3 linked regions of the Funiculus sociatus GB2-C1 genome follow. The protein of the gene in region 2 binds, or shares a complex with, the protein of the main gene of each other region. Links are inferred from orthologs where the notes say so. Each region holds a gene or a part of one and is shown on either strand. Other genes may lie near its edges.

Evidence for each region. Proteins that work in one complex are often made in the same cells at the same time.
Region 1: the proteins of ndhC (region 2) and nuoH are in contact, whole or in part, in a cryo-EM structure (PDB 6KHJ), measured with the Thermosynechococcus vestitus proteins. The link is inferred for Funiculus sociatus GB2-C1 from one-to-one orthologs. Residues at the interface, in WP_126986108.1 of Thermosynechococcus vestitus: Gly6, Tyr7, Glu8, Tyr9, Phe10, Gly12, Phe13, Leu14, Ile16, Cys17, Ser18, Pro21, Ala24, Leu25, Ala27, Ser28, Leu31, Arg32, Pro33, Ser35, Arg40, Leu41, Thr42, Thr43, Tyr44, Glu45, Ile51, Gly53, Ala54, Trp55; in WP_126985484.1 of Thermosynechococcus vestitus: Gln8, Lys26, Trp29, Leu30, Pro33, Met34, Met37, Leu38, Leu83, Ile84, Phe85, Lys86, Glu87, Asp88, Val89, Leu90, Pro91, Ala92, Thr100, Ala104, Val107, Ile108, Phe111, Leu112, Tyr114, Ile115, Ile125, Ser126, Leu128, Phe133.
Region 3: the proteins of ndhC (region 2) and NDI42_RS05115 are in contact, whole or in part, in a cryo-EM structure (PDB 6ZJN), measured with the Thermus thermophilus proteins. The link is inferred for Funiculus sociatus GB2-C1 from one-to-one orthologs. Residues at the interface, in WP_096411116.1 of Thermus thermophilus: Glu45, Ser46, Asn48, Pro50, Ala51, Gly52, Glu53; in WP_223903221.1 of Thermus thermophilus: Met26, Thr27, Asn29, Gly31, Pro32, His34.

The regions. Positions count from the first base shown.
Region 1 is NZ_JAMPKJ010000006.1:134,498-138,893, reverse strand. What follows is about bases 167-3,082. They hold nuoH (NADH-quinone oxidoreductase subunit NuoH), read right to left. Parts: upstream 2,226-3,082; coding sequence 1,107-2,225; downstream 167-1,106. Other genes in these bases: NDI42_RS05055 (Rpn family recombination-promoting nuclease/putative transposase), read right to left, coding at 2,473-3,082; ndhI (NAD(P)H-quinone oxidoreductase subunit I), read right to left, coding at 361-942; NDI42_RS05070 (NADH-quinone oxidoreductase subunit J), read right to left, coding at 167-264. Outside these bases: more of NDI42_RS05070, read right to left, coding at 1-166; more of NDI42_RS05055, read right to left, coding at 3,083-3,330; NDI42_RS05050 (GTPase), read left to right, coding at 3,682-4,396. UniProt on the Escherichia coli protein: NDH-1 shuttles electrons from NADH, via FMN and iron-sulfur (Fe-S) centers, to quinones in the respiratory chain. The immediate electron acceptor for the enzyme in this species is believed to be ubiquinone.
Region 2 is NZ_JAMPKJ010000021.1:12,594-20,872, forward strand. What follows is about bases 2,349-5,321. They hold ndhC (photosynthetic/respiratory NAD(P)H-quinone oxidoreductase subunit C), read left to right. Parts: upstream 2,349-3,640; coding sequence 3,641-4,003; downstream 4,004-5,321. Other genes in these bases: NDI42_RS12080 (photosynthesis system II assembly factor Ycf48), read right to left, coding at 2,349-2,983; NDI42_RS12085 (rubredoxin), read right to left, coding at 3,045-3,377; NDI42_RS12095 (NADH dehydrogenase subunit K), read left to right, coding at 4,000-4,746; NDI42_RS12100 (NAD(P)H-quinone oxidoreductase subunit J), read left to right, coding at 4,775-5,239. Also shown: NDI42_RS12050 (hypothetical protein), read left to right, coding at 1-558; psaI (photosystem I reaction center subunit VIII), read left to right, coding at 654-770; NDI42_RS12060 (photosystem II reaction center protein J), read right to left, coding at 860-979; photosystem II reaction center protein PsbL, read right to left, coding at 1,305-1,427; psbF (cytochrome b559 subunit beta), read right to left, coding at 1,437-1,574; psbE (cytochrome b559 subunit alpha), read right to left, coding at 1,599-1,844; more of NDI42_RS12080, read right to left, coding at 1,979-2,348; pucL (factor-independent urate hydroxylase), read right to left, coding at 5,470-6,396; hydA (dihydropyrimidinase), read right to left, coding at 6,584-7,993; NDI42_RS12115 (allophanate hydrolase-related protein), read right to left, coding at 8,126-8,279. UniProt on the Escherichia coli protein: NDH-1 shuttles electrons from NADH, via FMN and iron-sulfur (Fe-S) centers, to quinones in the respiratory chain. The immediate electron acceptor for the enzyme in this species is believed to be ubiquinone.
Region 3 is NZ_JAMPKJ010000006.1:146,089-150,451, forward strand. Bases 167-3,049 are described here. They hold NDI42_RS05115 (NAD(P)H-quinone oxidoreductase subunit H), read right to left. Parts: upstream 2,259-3,049; coding sequence 1,074-2,258; downstream 167-1,073. Other genes in these bases: NDI42_RS05105 (PCP reductase family protein), read right to left, coding at 264-443; cynS (cyanase), read right to left, coding at 552-992; NDI42_RS05120 (M48 family metallopeptidase), read left to right, coding at 2,511-3,049. In the rest of the region: NDI42_RS05100 (hypothetical protein), read left to right, coding at 1-104; more of NDI42_RS05120, read left to right, coding at 3,050-4,363.

The DNA of each region.
Region 1 (4,396 bases), on a different replicon or contig from region 2:
TGTAAAATCTTCCCGCTTGTTCACCAACATGATGGCGAACAAAATCAAAACGTTAACAGCTCCAACATAGATGAGAATCTGCGCCGCTGATACAAAATCTGCATTCAGGAGAAGGTATAAACCAGCAATGCTGATAAATACTCCGCCCAACAAAAATGCTGAGTAGACAATACTAGAAAACAACACTACTCCTAATGCTGCCCCAATCATCATCACCGACAGCAAGCCAAACGAAACAATCTGAACGCCTTCTGCTAGATTCACTGCTTTTTGTCCTTTGCTAATTGCTAATTGCTAGTGGCTAATGGCTAATTGATAAAAACCATTAGCCATTAGTCATGAGCAATTAGCCACTGACTTTTATTTTTCCATCTGTTCCAGAATTTCCTCTGGACGCTGACCAGCGCGAACCGAACCAGGCGGTAGGTCGTGCGGCTCCATGACACCCTTCGGCAGGTAGGCTAGTTCGCGCAGCGGTGTCACCATCGGGTCTTGCGTGACTTTATACGGTAGACGACCGAGTGCCACGTTGTCATAGTTCAATTCGTGACGGTCGTAGGTAGAAAGCTCGTAATCTTCAGTCATCGACAAGCAATTAGTCGGACAGAATTCTACGCAGTTACCGCAAAAGATACAAACTCCGAAGTCGATGCTGTAGTGTTTGAGCTGTTTCTTTTTGCTTTCCTTGTTAAATTCCCAATCCACCACTGGCAGATTTATCGGGCAAACCCGCACGCAGACTTCGCAGGAAATACACTTATCAAATTCAAAGTGAATTCTACCCCGGAAACGCTCGGAGGGAATGAGTTTTTCGTAGGGATACTGCACAGTAATTGGACGGCGCTGCATATGGTCGAAAGTCACGGACAATCCTTGACCAATATACCGAGCCGCTTGGACAGTTTCTTTAGCGTAATCGCCAACTTGTTTGAGGAACTTCAACATTGTTCGTGTCTCTCTCTCTCCAATTTTGGATTTTGCGGAGGTGGGAGTTTTTGGTCTTCCGATAATTTTGGATTTTGCGGGGGCGAAGGAGTTTCTGGGTCTCCGATGATTTTGGATATCACAACTAATCCAAAATCTAAAATCTAAAATTTAAAATCGGACTAGCCACCAAAAGCACCAGGAAATGCGAGTTTTAGCGCTGCCGTTAATAGTAGGTTTACCAGCGATACTGGCAGCAGGAATTTCCAACCCAAATTAAGCAATTGGTCAATGCGAACGCGAGGTAAAGTCCACCGAAGTAGAACGGCAATGAAGATGAGGAAGTAAGCTTTCAGCAGAGTCATTGTGATTCCCAGCGAGGCATCAATTACCTGCAACATGGGACTCGCTTCATTGAATCCCAGCCAGCTGCCTAACATCTCAATGGGAATAGGGAATTCCCAGCCGCCCAGATACAAAATTGCTACCAGTAGGGCAGACAGAACGAGGTTGACGTAGGAACCAATGTAAAATAAACCGAATTTCATTCCTGAGTATTCGGTTTGATAACCTGCAACCAATTCTTCTTCTGCTTCTGGCAAGTCAAAGGGAAGTCTTTCGCATTCTGCTAAGGCTGCAATCCAAAAGATGATGAATCCTACGGGTTGTCGCCAGATGTTCCAGCTGAAAATTCCGTAGCCAGATTGCTGTTCTACGATGTCGATGGTGCTAAGACTGTTAGACATCATAGCGATCGCTAATACGGACAGCGCCAGCGGAATTTCGTAACTAATCGACTGCGCTGCTGCTCTCAAGCCACCTAGCAGCGAATACTTGTTGTTTGACGAATAGCCAGACATCAGCAAGCCAATCGGGGCAATGCTGGAAAGCGCAATCCACAAAAAGACCCCTACGCTTATGTTAGCAATTACCAGGTTTTGTCCGAATGGCACAATTAAATAGGACAAAAACACTGGAATAACGACGATAATCGGCCCCAGGGTGAATAGCAAGCGGTCAGTCTTGGCTGGTACAATATCTTCTTTAAAAACCAGCTTCAGACCATCGGCTACTGGTTGTAAAACGCCCAACGGGCCGGCGAATTCTGGGCCAATACGCTGCTGAGCGGCAGCAGAAATTTTCCGCTCCAGCCATACAACTACCAAAACGCCGACCGTGGCACCAATGATCATCAAAAACATCGGTAGCGGCATCCAAATCGCTTTGGCAGCACCAGATGGGATGCCCAAATCCTTGAGGGATTGGATAAAAGTTCCTTGTAGGTCAATGCCTGGGTTCATGAAAGCCATCGCTAAGTAATTACTGAGCTGATTCGAGACACCGGGTGTCGAATCTGTCTATCTTTTCTATTGTGAAGATTTTTTTACGACCCCAGTGTTTAGTATATCGTTGCAGAGTATCCAGCCCAGCGCGGCGCATGAGAAATTCTACTTATCAATTTGGTTAAGAGATTGTATGTGAGCAGCCAGCGATCGCATTCAGATGGATGTGTAAAGTGCGATCGCTTGCTCTTGATGCTCTAGGGCGCTATGAGCAATGCTCATCCAACCAAACAACTAAATCCGTTACAGTCTGAAAATCTAACAGCGCCTCGCCCAACTCCTCTAACTGCGCGACGGATAATGTCCCAATTTGCTCTTGCAGTTCTTGGTCAACAGCACCAAATCGACGGGTTAGCAGACGCAGGACAAGCGATCGCGCCTCCTCTTGTTTTCCTTCTTGCTTTCCTTGTTGCAGGCCTTGTTGCACTCCCTTTTGGATGATGGCTTGATACGTTACTGATTCCTGCATAATTTCCTCCCTCAAAAGTTGGCGAATTAAACTTTCTTCAAACCGCAAACCAGCCAGCACCTCGACACAAGCCGCGAGATTCCCCCGTTGCTCTGGTTCTTCGATCATATCGATCTGGGCTGCGACCTGCTCTAATAAGGCGTTGGGAGTGTTGCTTCTAGCTAGCGTAGCCAATGGCAACAAGGCAGTGTTTGCCAAAAGTGGAGCCGGGTCTTCCTCCCACAGGCGGATGACTCGGTAGCTATGCCTGGTGTTTGTTGCCGCAAACTGCTCAGTAAAGACAGCTTCTGAGGTAGTGGACTTTAAAAAAATCACGACTTGCTCAATGGGACAGCGATACTGTCGATACAGTCGCACCCAATAGTCGAGCATTCTAAATGGTAGTGGTGGCTCTGATGCTGGCAGGGTTTGAAATTCTATGTGCAGGATTTGGTTGGCAGTTTGCAACAGTGTGAGAGAATCGGCGCGAATCGGTTCGGTGCTAAGTTCAGTTTTGAGTACCTGAATTTCGGTAGCTTCATCTGAGAGTAGCCAGCGCACGAACTCGGCTGGGTACTGTTCTGCCAGATATTTGCAAATATTATCGTAATCCAATGGTAAGCGTGGGTTGAGATTCTTTGCTTACTTTACTGGGTGATAGTGAATCAGAGCGATAGCTACCACGCTAACACGCAAAAACTTCTGAGAAATAGCGATTTATCGATTAGCGCTGGGAATCCTTAAATAGAAGCTAGTTTTTTATCGCTCCTCACCTCTATTCGTTATGACTCAGCCAAATCTTCTAAAACTCGCAAAGCTTGGAGATGCTAAAGCGATCGCATCCCTAATTAACCGCCAACTACAACCCAAAGGCATCGCTGAACAGCATCGCTAGGAACAGCCATAAAGAAATTTAACAGCCCTGGCTCAAACTCTGTTTTATGTACAACACCCCCGGAGAGATAGATGTCTGCCCCAAACACAACAGCTGACCAGGAAATAGACTACTCATTTTTGCTGGTGACACACATGGTGTGTGCCGATCAACAGATTCATAGTAAAGAGGCGAAAGCTCTGCACGAACTTGCAAGCCAGAGCAGGATGGGACAACGCACCATCGAAGAAATGGAGAAAATCCTCGCCCAAGACGAACACCTGCTTGCTATCGAGGATGTAGCTCGTAGAGTGTCGCCTAGTAAACAAAATGAAGCAATGCGGCAAATCCTGGCGCTGGCGTACATTGACGGTTTCTTTTCACCGTTAGAGCGCGAGATGATTGAGCAGGTAGGGCAGATTTGGAACTGGTCTGCAAAGACAATACAACGGCTTATAGAAGAAGCACAAGGCTTTACTGCTAACCACTCTATCAGCCATGACAACGATAAACCAGAACTGTCTGTCGGTGCGCGTTTACTAAAAGGGGCAGAGTCCATTTTGTCACGCTCATTGGTGAGCAAGTTGGCAGAAATCGCCCCGGAAAATATCGGAGTACAACTTGAAAAATTGCAAAGGGAAATCCTTTTAGCGGGGCCTGAATATGATGATGCTATTCGGCAGTGTGCGGCGATTGCTCATGAAGATTACAAGTTTGCAGAAGTTGCTCTTAAAGCATCTGGGTTAGCACTTAATCACTTGGGGAAAGGCATCCATGACCAACTACAAGCAATCCAGAGCAAGACAA
Region 2 (8,279 bases):
GCGGCAGAAAGTCCCCTGACTATTACTCAAAATCCTACCAATGGGTTCTCGACAAGAAATTCCGGTGGAAATTGGGCAGATCAAGAGATTGTTGTGGACGATGACCCCTTTGAGGAGCCTCTGGGCAGAAGCGATCGCATATCCCCTTTCCCTCCTAGCCATTATCCCCAACCGCAGCCATCAGCGCTAGACGAGGAGCCTGTGCCAGCACCTGAGTTGGTGTTGCCAGAAGGCGAACTGATTGCAGGGCAACTGCTCTTGCTCCGCGTGAAATTAAACTCCGAGTTGAGCCGCATCTATGTCAAGCTGTGGGTTCACGATCGACAAACGCGATCGCTGCTGGATGGTCCTCGTTGGCTTGTAGATTTTTCGCCCAATGCCTTTGGTGTCTTGGAAACAATGACTCAGTTAACTGTGCCGTTTGGGAGTATGTCCATCCGATTTGAAGCGGTTACAGTAGATACTTATACCCAAAGAGAGAGCCATAAAGTGACACTTGACCGTACTGTCATTCCCCCTGACTTGCCCAACTGGTCGCTGGATGAGTTTGGGGATTGATTAGTTGTTAAAAATTTTTATAATTCGGATCTTTGCGCCAAATTCACTGTAGATTCGATTAGAAGAATTGTTTCATAACAATAGGAAATTTAGCGATGGCAGCTTCATTCTTACCTTCAATTTTGGTCCCTCTAACTGGCTTGGTCTTCCCAGCTATAGCAATGGCTTTCCTCTTTCTTTACATTGAACATGAAGACCCAACTGGGATTTAATAGCTACAAATTAAAAACCCGCCCTTCCGGTTAGGACGGGCGGTTTTTCTAAAGGATGTAGAAGCTTCTACATCCTTCTTTGTTTATGCTTACAAAGAGGAGCCTAAACCAGCATAGGCACCATAGAAGAAAGTACCTAATACGGCGATAATACCTAAACCAGCGACTGTCGCTACAATCCACAATGGGATTCTTCCACTTCCAGACACAGCTTTTTCCTCCTAATTAAACTCGAACTAGCTTTATTTAATCAAACTCAGTTAGGCGAAGCACTCACTGTTATAGGGCTTTCGCACTATGACAGAAGCTTCCAGTTTCACTCGCCGTTGCCTCCCTATACGAATGTATAGTGTGGTTTTACACAGCGTCCGGAGGTTTTGCTTAGGTTTCCCTAGCACTGACTCCCGTACTACTTGCGTAGTACCCTGGCAGACACCCGCCTCCCGCAGGCACAATTTCTGTTGTTACACCGCTTGGTTTTCGCTTATCCCGAAGAGCCGCTATACCTAGCTGGTATAGCGGAATTCTGCGATTTTAGTTAAAGAAATAACTGGAAAACAAAATTCCCAAAACGAAGACAAGTAGCAATCCTAAGAACAGAGAAGTCCTGTTTAACTCAACTGGCTGATTATTAGGATTGGGAAGACGATCCGGCATCGGTTTCTCCTATCGTTGAATAAATTGCATGGAAGCGATCGCGCCCAAGAAAAAGACTGTAGGCACAGCCAGAGTGTGGACAGCAAGCCATCTAACGGTAAAAATCGGATAAGAAACTGGTTGATTTGCTGGAGTATTGCTAGTCATGATTTGCCACTACTTTTAAACTACTTACTTGATAAATTGCTCTATTTGATCTTTTGATTCAACACGATCTTGCACAATTGGCACTTCCGTCCGATTTGGAGTGAAATACTCATTGGGGCGGGGTGTTCCAAACGCATCGTATGCCAATCCAGTTTGAACAAATAGCCAACCAGCAATAAACAATGCTGGGATAGTGATGCTGTGAATCACCCAGTAACGTACGCTCGTAATAATGTCCCCAAACGGACGCTCTCCAGTAGTACCAGCCATTCAGATTCCTCCTCTGACAACAGTTTAAAGCTTTGTTTATATGATACGAAATTCGGTAGATGACAAGCAAGAAAATAGTTGCAAACAGCTTATTTTCTGCTTATTACTACCACCTGACGGCGACGATGCTCTCTTCAAGCCGCAGACGATGAACCCTCGTATTTCAGCAAAACACCACGCTGACCAATAATAAATCCTCGATCGGGCGTTACAAATTTAATTTTGTACAAATTCGAGGGTATATTCTCCATCTCGCGATCTTTTTCCCAGGTTTTACCACCATCTGGACTGCGGAGTAAATTGCCACTTCCCCCCGTCACCCAAATTTCCTCTGGTGTGCGATATGCCAAATCGAGTAAACCCCAACTGGTAGATATCTCTGGATATTGTGCCTCTTGCCACTCATCGTGCTTTTCAGGGTCGCTAAATTGCAGCTGACCGCCCCGTGCGACCATCCACAACCGACCATCTTGTGCAAAACCCATATTTTCAACACGTCGGGAACTATTGCGGTTGTGGGATACCCACGCTTCCTGACCTGGTTCCCAAGTTGAGTAGAAGTTCCCTTTTGCTGAGACTGCTACATATTTACCATCTTCAGAGCGGGAGATGTTGCGGACAACGCCCACTGCTTCTTGCACCATCGCTTTCCAGTTTTGTCCAGCGTCTTGAGTGCGATAAATTGCGCCTACGTTGGTGGTCATCTCAGCGGAGTTGGGCCCTAGTGCCAAAATTGTGTTGGGTGCGCCCGGTAATTTATTACTCAGTGAGATGCGCGTCCAAGATTTTCCGCCATCGGTGGTGTGCAGTAAGATAGCAGGTTCTCCTGTAATCCAACCCTCAGAACCAGCAAAACTCACACCTGTAAAGCGGTATTTCTGATCCCCAAGGGACAAGTTCCGAGGCTCCCAGGTTTTGCCGCCATCGGTTGTTTCCAAAATTGTAGAGTCACTGCCCACAAGCCAGCCGCGATCGCGGTCGTCGGTAAAGGCAATATCCTGAATATTAGCTGTTGTTGGCAGCTCAATGACTTGCCAAGGGTTGTTGCTCACCGAAGGGACGCTACTACAACTGGCACAAAACAGGGCGACTACCAGCAATATTACAATTTGTTTCAGTGTTCTCACAAAAAAGTTCATAACGTCCAGCACTGGTGGATAGAATCTGACCTACGGCAGGTATCAAGAGCCGAGTTTCGTTTTAATGCAAACTGTAAAGACTCAGAAAAAACAAAAAACCTAAAGCCAAGGCACCAAAAATGAGCAGATTCTTCTGTCCTGGGGTTAAAGTGTTTACCCCCAGACCAAAACCCAGATTTTCCTTAAATCCAGACGGCGCACCTGCAACGCCAATATTTTGAAACTGCGTTTTCCGCACTCCACAGACGGGACAGCGCCAAGAGAGCGGTAATTCTTCAAACGATGTTCCTGCGGGGATATCACCCTTACTATCGCCCTTAAGTGGCTCATAAACATAGCCACAGGCGCGACATTCGTGGCGATCCATGATGGCATCAACGGCTTGATCGCTCATAGCTCAGAAAGTAGTTGAGAAGCCAACCTTAAAATCTATGTTAAAAATTATGCCATAAGTGTAGGACTTCCTTAACATTTTCTAGTTCTGGTGGGCGCAAAGGGCGATCGCTAGATATAAAATTTGTTTAGTTCGACTTATGTGTGCTATACGTAATCGCTCTCGAAAGCCGCCAGCGTTACGCTGTAAAGGTAGTCACTCTATAATGTATATGTAAAGAAGTAATAACTCGCGTTGTTTCATCTGAGTGGTAGTTAACTATCGTGTTTGTCCTTAGTGGGTATGAGTATTTTTTAGGATTCCTACTGGCTTGCAGCTTGGTGCCTTTTCTAGCACTGTCTGCTGCTAAGCTTCTGCGCCCCAGCGGTAGTAGTCCAGAGCGACGCACCACCTATGAATCTGGTATGGAGCCGATTGGGGGAGCTTGGATTCAGTTCAACATCCGCTACTATATGTTTGCGCTTGTCTTCGTGATTTTTGATGTTGAAACTGTTTTCTTGTTTCCGTGGGCTGTTGCCTTCCATCGCTTAGGAGTTTTGGCTTTCATAGAAGCCCTGATCTTTATTGCAATTCTTGTGGTTGCTCTTGTTTACGCTTGGCGCAAAGGAGCTTTGGAATGGTCATGAAATCTAACCAGGCAAATGAATATGCTGCCCTAGAACAGCAGCAGAAAGAACGCATTCTTAGTCCAATTGAGCGGCCCAAGGTCACTCAAGAGCTTTCGGAAAACGTCATCCTGACCACAGTTGATGACCTGTACAACTGGGCGCGGCTTTCCAGCGTATGGCCTTTGTTGTTTGGCACCGCCTGCTGCTTCATTGAAGTTGCGGCGATGATTGGTTCGCGGTTTGACTTTGACCGATTTGGACTGGTTCCCCGTTCCAGCCCCAGACAAGCAGATTTAATCATTACTGCTGGAACCATCACTATGAAGATGGCACCTGCTTTGGTACGTCTTTATGAACAGATGCCAGACCCCAAGTATGTGATTGCGATGGGAGCTTGCACAATCACTGGCGGGATGTTCAGTGCTGACTCCCCGACAGCGGTACGCGGAGTGGATAAGTTGATTCCTGTGGATGTATACCTGCCTGGATGTCCACCACGTCCAGAAGCGATCATGGATGCGATCATTAAACTCCGGAAGAAAATCGCTAATGATTCGATTCAGGAACGCGATCAAATGAAGCAAACGCATCGCTACTACAGCACCACCCACAAACTCAAAGGTGTAGACCCCATCCTGACAGGGAAATATCTACAGTCAGGCACTCGCCAAAGCCCACCGCCAGAGTTGGCAGCAGCTATGGGTATGCCTGTATCCCCAGCCCTGTTGACGGCTCAAAAACAGGAGGAAGGTCGTGGCTGAAGCAGAATCCCAAATCGTAGCCAGTAAGATTTCTGGGTGGTTGACGGAAAACGACTTTGAGCATGAGGCTCTAGAGCAAGATCATCAAGGCGTTGAGATCATAAAAGTTGACCGGGACTTTTTGATTCCTATCGCCACAGCCCTCTATGCTTATGGGTTTAATTACTTGCAATGTCAAGGTGGCTATGATGCAGGGCCGGGTGAGGATTTGGTCAGCTTCTATCATCTGATTAAGCTGAGTGACAATGCTGACCGACCGGAAGAAGTGCGTCTGAAGGTGTTTTTGCCGCGAGATGACGCTAGAGTGCCTTCGCTGTACTGGATTTGGAAGACAGCAGATTGGCAAGAGCGGGAATCCTACGATATGTTCGGTATTGTCTACGAAGGACACCCGAACTTGAAGCGTCTTTTGATGCCGGAAGATTGGGTAGGCTACCCTTTGCGGAAGGATTATATTTCGCCTGATTTCTACGAGTTGCAGGATGCTTTTTGATTAAGAAGCATTGCCCTTAATCAGGAAATTTTGCCTGAAAGCACTCACTTGTTTTAAGTGGGTGCTTATTTTTTTTAGATAGCTTTTGCTAGAAAATAAATTGTCCTCACAATCGATTTTGTTTGAATTTTAGCTAGTAGCTTGTGTCTTGGGAACGAAACCCAACTTACGACTTATGAGATAAGTTCAGGAAACTTCTGATTAACTCAAAACTCATAACTTATAACTATTTATTCATCCCGGTTTAGGGTTAATTTAATCATTCCATAGGGAGGTCGCGGATCGCAGTACACTTTTATTTTAGAATCTGCATCTGATACAAATGCGGTGTCCCAAAGTCGATTTTCAGCTGCAAAGGAAACTTCTGCCATTTGCGGGAAGCGTTGTAGTAGGCGCACACCCATCTCATAAACGAGATGTTGGATTGATTTGCTGACAAATTCATGAAAGACAACTTGCACGAAATCGCGCACTTGTTCAGCAGGGATGTAATGTGATAAATCAGACGCGATCGCATTCTCTACGTCAGCGTATTTCCAGTAAACATCGAGATAAATAAATAAGGGGCGATCGCTCATTTCTGGTAGCGTGGTATACTCATCGCGAGCAAAGTTGGCAAACAAGCTACCAGTAACTTTGATTAGCTGAAATCCTACTCTTCCACAACTATGAGCGACGATTTTTGTACCATCTCCCTCACGCTCAAAATCCAGCACTGTAACTGCATAGTCATTGCGCGAACGGCTGAATAAAACTTCGCTATTGGTATTTCCCCCATCGGGGTGAGGTAAATGTGCCGCAGCAAATGGTTGTTCTCTACCTGTAACTCGCAGCGATCGCATTTGGGGATAAGTATTTAAAAACTCCTGTCCCAGGAAATTTATAAAACCTTCTAAGGTTGAGCCATCGAATGTGATCGCTTTCTTCAAAACAAAGTTTTTCATGGTGTCGGTAGCCACCACATCTGTATTGATTCCCTCAGTGTAGGCGGCGATAAAATTGTTACCGAATACCTCAACATCAACATCAACCGCAAACAGGATGTTTTCTCTACCACTAAACTCTGATTCTGGAATTTCTGTCAAACCCAACATCGGTTTTGCATATGTGCGGTACAGGGTAATATTTCCTTTACCATAGCTAATTTCTGCGCTCACGCCTTGCTCCTTATCCTACTATTTTTGGTTTTGTATTGAGGAAACCTTGTTATTAGCCATTTTTATAAATTTTAGGGTTGCATTATTCAAGGAAACTTACAATCACATTATTAGTCTCTCGTTACGTTGGCGAAACTCTGTGCAAGGCTCGAATTATATTCGCCAGTATTTCTATATACACATTTTTTTAGAAAGTGCCGGAAGCGGAACGTTTTTGAAACTGACCTTTACCTTTGTTGCCCAGCCAGCGATCGCCATCTACAATCAACTCCCCGCGTAAGAAAACTTTCTCTACTTTCCCAGTAATAAAACGCCCTTCAAATAAGCTGTAGTCTACGTTAGAATGATGAGTTGCCGCACTCAAAATATGTTCTTTATTTGGGTCAAATAAAACTATATCGGCATCGCTTCCCACAGCAATTGTTCCTTTTTTAGGAAACAATCCAAACATTTTAGCGGGAGCAGTTGCAGTTAACTGTACAAACCTATTCAGCGAAATTTTACCCGTTCTAACACCGCCATCATATAGTAAAGTCAACCGCAATTCTACGCCAGGCGCACCATTAGGAATTTTAGAGAAATCCTCTTTTCCAACTTGTTTAGAACGGTGCCAACCAGAGGAATTTTCTTTGAAACAAAATGGACAATGATCGGTAGCAACTATCTGGAGATCGTCAAACTTTAACCCCCGCCACAATGCCTGTTGACACTGATGTTCTCGTAACGGTGGGGTCATCACATATTTAGCCGCTTCAAAACCTGGTTTGTCATACTCCTCAATGTTTAAGAAAAGGTAATGAGGACAAGTTTCTGCAAAGGCATAAATACCGCGATCGCGTGCTTCAACTACTACATCTAATGCTTCTTTTGCTGACAGATGAACGATATATACAGGGATTTCCGCCAACTCTGCAATCCGAATTGCTCTGTGAGTAGCTTCTGCCTCCATAATTGTTGGTCTTGTTAAAGCATGATATTTTGGAGAAGTATTTCCCTGAGCCAATGCTTCTTCAATTAATACTTGAATTACGCTACCATTTTCTGCGTGTAAATTCACCATACCGCCATGAGAACCTACCGCCCGCATCGTTTTAAATATAGAGGCATCATCTACCATTAAAATTTCTGGATAAGCCATGAACATTTTAAAGCTAGATACCCCATCGTAATTAATTAAATCGGGTAATTCTTTTAAAACTTCTGGGTTAATATCTGTCAGAATCAGGTGAAAACTATAATCTACACAAGCTTGCGGTTCTGCCAATGCTAGACGATTATCAAGTGCAAATATTGCGCTTTCTCCTTTGCTTTGTTGAGCATAATCGATAATAGTAGTCGTGCCACCAAAGGCAGCGGATCGCGTTCCTGACTCATACGTATCGCAAGTTTCGGCAATGCCTTGACGGGACTCCATGTGGGTGTGAACGTCAACACCACCAGGCAATACAAGTAATCCTGAAGCTTGATATTTTTGGGCTGATGGTACTTCTAATTTTCGAGCGATCGCTTCAATTTTTCCATCGCGAATTAGAATATCTCCTACATAGTCATCGACTGCTGTAACAATTCGTCCGCCAGTTATTAGTACGTCTGTCATTTTTACTGATTAAAATGTGATAAAACAAACCACTCTAGGCACCGATAACCCAGAGATGTAGAGACGTTGTATACAATGGCTGGAAAACGAAATAACCTTACTTTTTGAGCTGGGTTGGGGTATCTGCACAACTTAAGTAGAAGCTTGTTTATAAGCTGCCCAACCTCCAAGATGAGAAATATCAGCCCATTGATATTTTTCTACCAATTCACGCGGATAAAGCATAGCAGTAACTTCCTCTCCATCTTCTAAAACTACGTTTTTAGGATACAAGTTAGGCGGTTCT
Region 3 (4,363 bases), on a different replicon or contig from region 2:
CACCTGGTACAACAACGAATTATGGAGGGATGATAACCACACCCTCGACTACCTTACCAAGCGCCTTACCAAGCGCCCCTGGTACGACGATAGTGGGACGATAGGTACACTGAACATAAAAACCAGTCCTAGCGGTTATTAGATGGGCTATGGGGCTGAGTGCTACCATTTCTTGTAGGGCTTTCAATTTGCCAGAGATGATAATTACGCGATCGCTATCTCAACTGAACATCAAACGATCGCCCCTAAACTTTACGCCGCTGCTACTGCCCAAACTGTTGTTTAGCTTGCTGATAAACTTCCGCTGTTATTAATTTTTGCCCGGCTTCTTGGGCAAATTTTTCAATTTTTTTCCTAGCAGCGGGACGGACAAAAAAGGGAATTTCTTTCAGCTTGGCTTCAGCTTCGGGTGTCCACTCTACCGCATTAGGTTGGTTTGCCACAGTTTTCTCCAAAAAAAATCCTTAAAACAGGAGTTTAACAGGTAAGCGATCGCTCTTTCCAGCCTCTCATCAAGAACGCGATCGCCTTTCCTCAACCCTAGCAACGAGTTACCACTTTTTGTAGGGCAAAAACTTGCCAGACATGATGACTTTTACGCGATCGCCTTTGGGATCTTCTTCCTTCTCCACATCCAAGGTAAAATCAATTGCGCTCATAATGCCATCACCAAACTTTTCGTGAATCACGCTTTTGATCGGCATTCCGTAAACCTGCATTATTTCATAAAATCGATAAATCAAAGGATCAGTAGGAACAACTGGCCCCAAGCCTTTTAGAGGGCTTTCTGTTAATTCTTTAGCATAAACTGGGTTAACATCTAATGCAGAAACCAGCTTATTCGCCTCTTCCTCAGAAGCACTAGCTTGACGGTAGATCACCGCTGCAATCCATACCTCGTCACGTCCCAATATTTTTTCTAAATCGCCAAAGCTTAGTTTCTTATTTTTTTTCGCATCTAAGAGTGTCTGAGTAATTTCTGGAACTTGCATTATCAACTCCTCACCCATTATTTATTTAAGCTAAACATGAAAAAGGCAAAAGTGATTTTCCTTTTGCCTTTTTCATTTTCTTTACCGATCTACTGAACCCATGATGATATCGATACTGCCCAAAATTGTCACGATATCAGCCACTTTCACACCCTTAATGATGTGAGGTAGGATTTGCACGTTAACAAAATCGGGAGTGCGAATCTTCCAACGCCATGGGAAAACGTTATCATCCCCAATCAAGAAAATTCCCAGTTCACCTTTGCCACACTCGACGCGGACATAGTGTTCGCCTTTAGGAATTTTGAAAGTAGGGGATATTTTCTTACCGATGTACTGGTAATCAAAATCGTTCCACTCAGATTTTGCCCCTTCTGCCATGCGCTTAGCTTCCAAGTTTTCGTAAGGGCCACCAGGAAGTCCCTTAAGGGCTTGGCGAAGAATCTTCACAGATTCGCGCATCTCCCGAATCCGCACTAAGTAACGGGCAAAACAATCCCCGGCAGTTTCCCACGGCACATCCCAGTCGAAATCGTCGTAGCATTCGTAGTGGTCAACTTTCCGTAAATCCCACTTCACCCCGGAAGCGCGCAGCATGGGGCCAGAAAGTCCCCAGTTAATCGCTTCTTCGCGGTTGATAGTGCCAACGCCCTCAACCCGACGGCGGAAAATGGGGTTGTCGGTAATCAAGCGTTCGTATTCGTCAACCTTGGGGTAAAAGTAGTCGCAGAAGTCTTGGCACTTGTCAACCCAGCCGTAAGGCAAATCAACAGCAACTCCTCCAATGCGGAAGTAGTTGTTGTTCACCATCCGATAACCTGAAGCGGCTTCCCACAGGTCATAAATCAACTCCCGTTCCCGGAAAATGTAAAAGAAGGGAGTCTGTGCGCCAACGTCAGCCATGAACGGGCCAAGCCACAGCAAGTGGTTGGCGATGCGGTTCAGTTCTAGCATGATGACGCGGATGTAGCTGGCGCGTTTGGGAACCGCAATATCAGCCAGCTTTTCTGGGGCGTTGACGGTGATAGCCTCGTTAAACATCCCTTCGGCGTAGTCCCAGCGACTAACGTAAGGAACGTACATGATGTTGGTGCGGTTTTCGGCAATTTTTTCCATGCCGCGATGCAGGTAGCCGATTACGGGTTCGCAATCTACGACATCCTCGCCGTCTAGGGTGACGATTAGTCGCATCACTCCGTGCATGGAGGGATGGTGCGGCCCCATGTTCAGCACCATCGGTTCAGTTCTAGTTTCTAACTTTGCCATATATCAGCAATTCCCTTGATGAAAATTTGGGCAGCCGCATCTCAATCACAAAACACGCCAAAATTGCCTCGGCGGGCATCTGTCGGTTTACTACTGAGTGTTTATTTTTGTTGCACTTACTTAATTATATGGAGCTTTGACCGCAGGATGCGCTTAAAGTTGAGCTGCTTTCAACCAAGGATAATTCGGGCAAAACCTTGTGGAAATTGCCTGGTTATTGGGAACTCTAATAAAAGAGTTGGATGAATTCTAATGAATCAAGAGCAGTTCGATGCGCTGGTTAAGCGTCTGGAGGGTTTTGCCCGCAAGCAACCAGCAAGCTACAAGTTCCGCGTCGGTCTTCTAGCTGCCTTGGGCTATGCCTATATTTTCTTGGTTTTGGCAGGGCTATTGGCAATCTTTGGATTAGTTTTACTGGCACTAATCTACAGCAGGCACGTTAGTAGCGCTCTGATCAAAGTCGGCATTGTGGTACTTGTTCCAGCGTTCATTGTTCTAAAATCCCTGTGGGTGCGGTTCCCGCCGCCAACTGGCTTAGAACTAACTCCGCAAGAGGTTCCCGACCTGTTTGCTTTAATTAACGAACTAACATCTGCCTTGCAAGCACCTCGATTTCACCGCATTTTGTTGACTGAGGAATTCAATGCAGGTGTCCGTCAAGTACCGCGTTTGGGGATATTTGGATGGCAGCAAAACTATCTGCTTATCGGGCTACCCTTGATGCAAGCCCTTTCGCCGGAGCAGTTTCGCGCTGTACTTGCTCACGAGTTCGGACATTTGTCAGGAAACCATAATCGCTTTAGTGCCTGGATTTATCGCGTCCAAGAAACTTATTATCAGATGTTGGAAAGGTTGCGGCACAGCGGACATGATGGTTCTTCCGTGCTTTTCGATCGCTTTTTAAACTGGTATGCTCCTTTTTTCAGCGCTTATTCGTTTGTTTTGAGACGAACAAATGAATACGAGGCGGATCGTTGTGCAGCAGAATTGGCTGGGGCGCAAAATCTAGCTGAGGCGCTGATTAATATAAAAGTCAAAGATATATTTTTGCAGAGTTCTTTTTGGCCAAGTATTTATAAGCAGGTAGAGCGTCAGGTAGAACCACCAATGGCAACTTTTACCTCGATGTTTAGTGCTTTGGGTACTGGTGTTAATTCTGAAGATGCGAGTACATGGATTGACCAAGTTCTAGCAGAAAAAACCAGTAATGTTGATACTCACCCGTGCCTATCGGATCGACTCTCTGCTTTAGGATATCTTCCTTTGGCAGGGCAGCAATTAGTGCTGCCAGCACCTGTTCAGTTGAGCGCGGCCCAGAAATTTCTAGGTAAGGCTTTGAGCCATTTGACAGCCCATTTTGATCGCGCTTGGAAGGAGGAAATGGCTACTCCTTGGCGGCAAAGATACGCTTATGCTCAGGAAGCGCAAAAAACTCTGCAAACTCTGGATGAAAAAGCCCGGAATGGGTCGTTAACTGCGGAGGAAGCCTGGAATCGTGCTTGCTGGACGGCAGAGTTTAAGGGCAATCAGGTAGCGATCGCGTTGTTTCAAGAAATACTCTCTACTGAACCAAATCATCCGGCGGCTAACTATGCCTTGGGACAGATATTATTAAAACAAAATGATGCTGAGGGCATCATTTACATCGAAAAAGCGATCGCAGGCGAGCCAGATAATATTATCCCAGGCTGCGAGTTAATTTACTATTTCCTGAAGCAACAAGGAGAAATAGAAAAAGCTAAGGTTTATCAGCAGCGTATCGAAAAACACTATGACCTAATTTCGCGGGCAAGGCAAGAGCGGTCTTTTGTCAGCGAAAAAGATGAATTTCAAATGCACAATCTGCCAGCTTCAACCCTTCAAGACTTGTGCCAGCATTTATCTAATTATCCTCAAGTGCAAGAAGCTTACTTGGTGCGGAAAGTAGTTCAATACTTTCCAGAAAAGCCGTTTTATATTCTAGGTGTGACGCTGCATCGAAATTGGTGGAAAGTGTATACTTCAGAACAGGACAATGATTTTTTTAGGAACCTGACATCAGAAATGGAGTTTCCCGGTTCTTTATATGTGCTTGTTCTCAACAATGTTACTAATGAGCAGGTAGG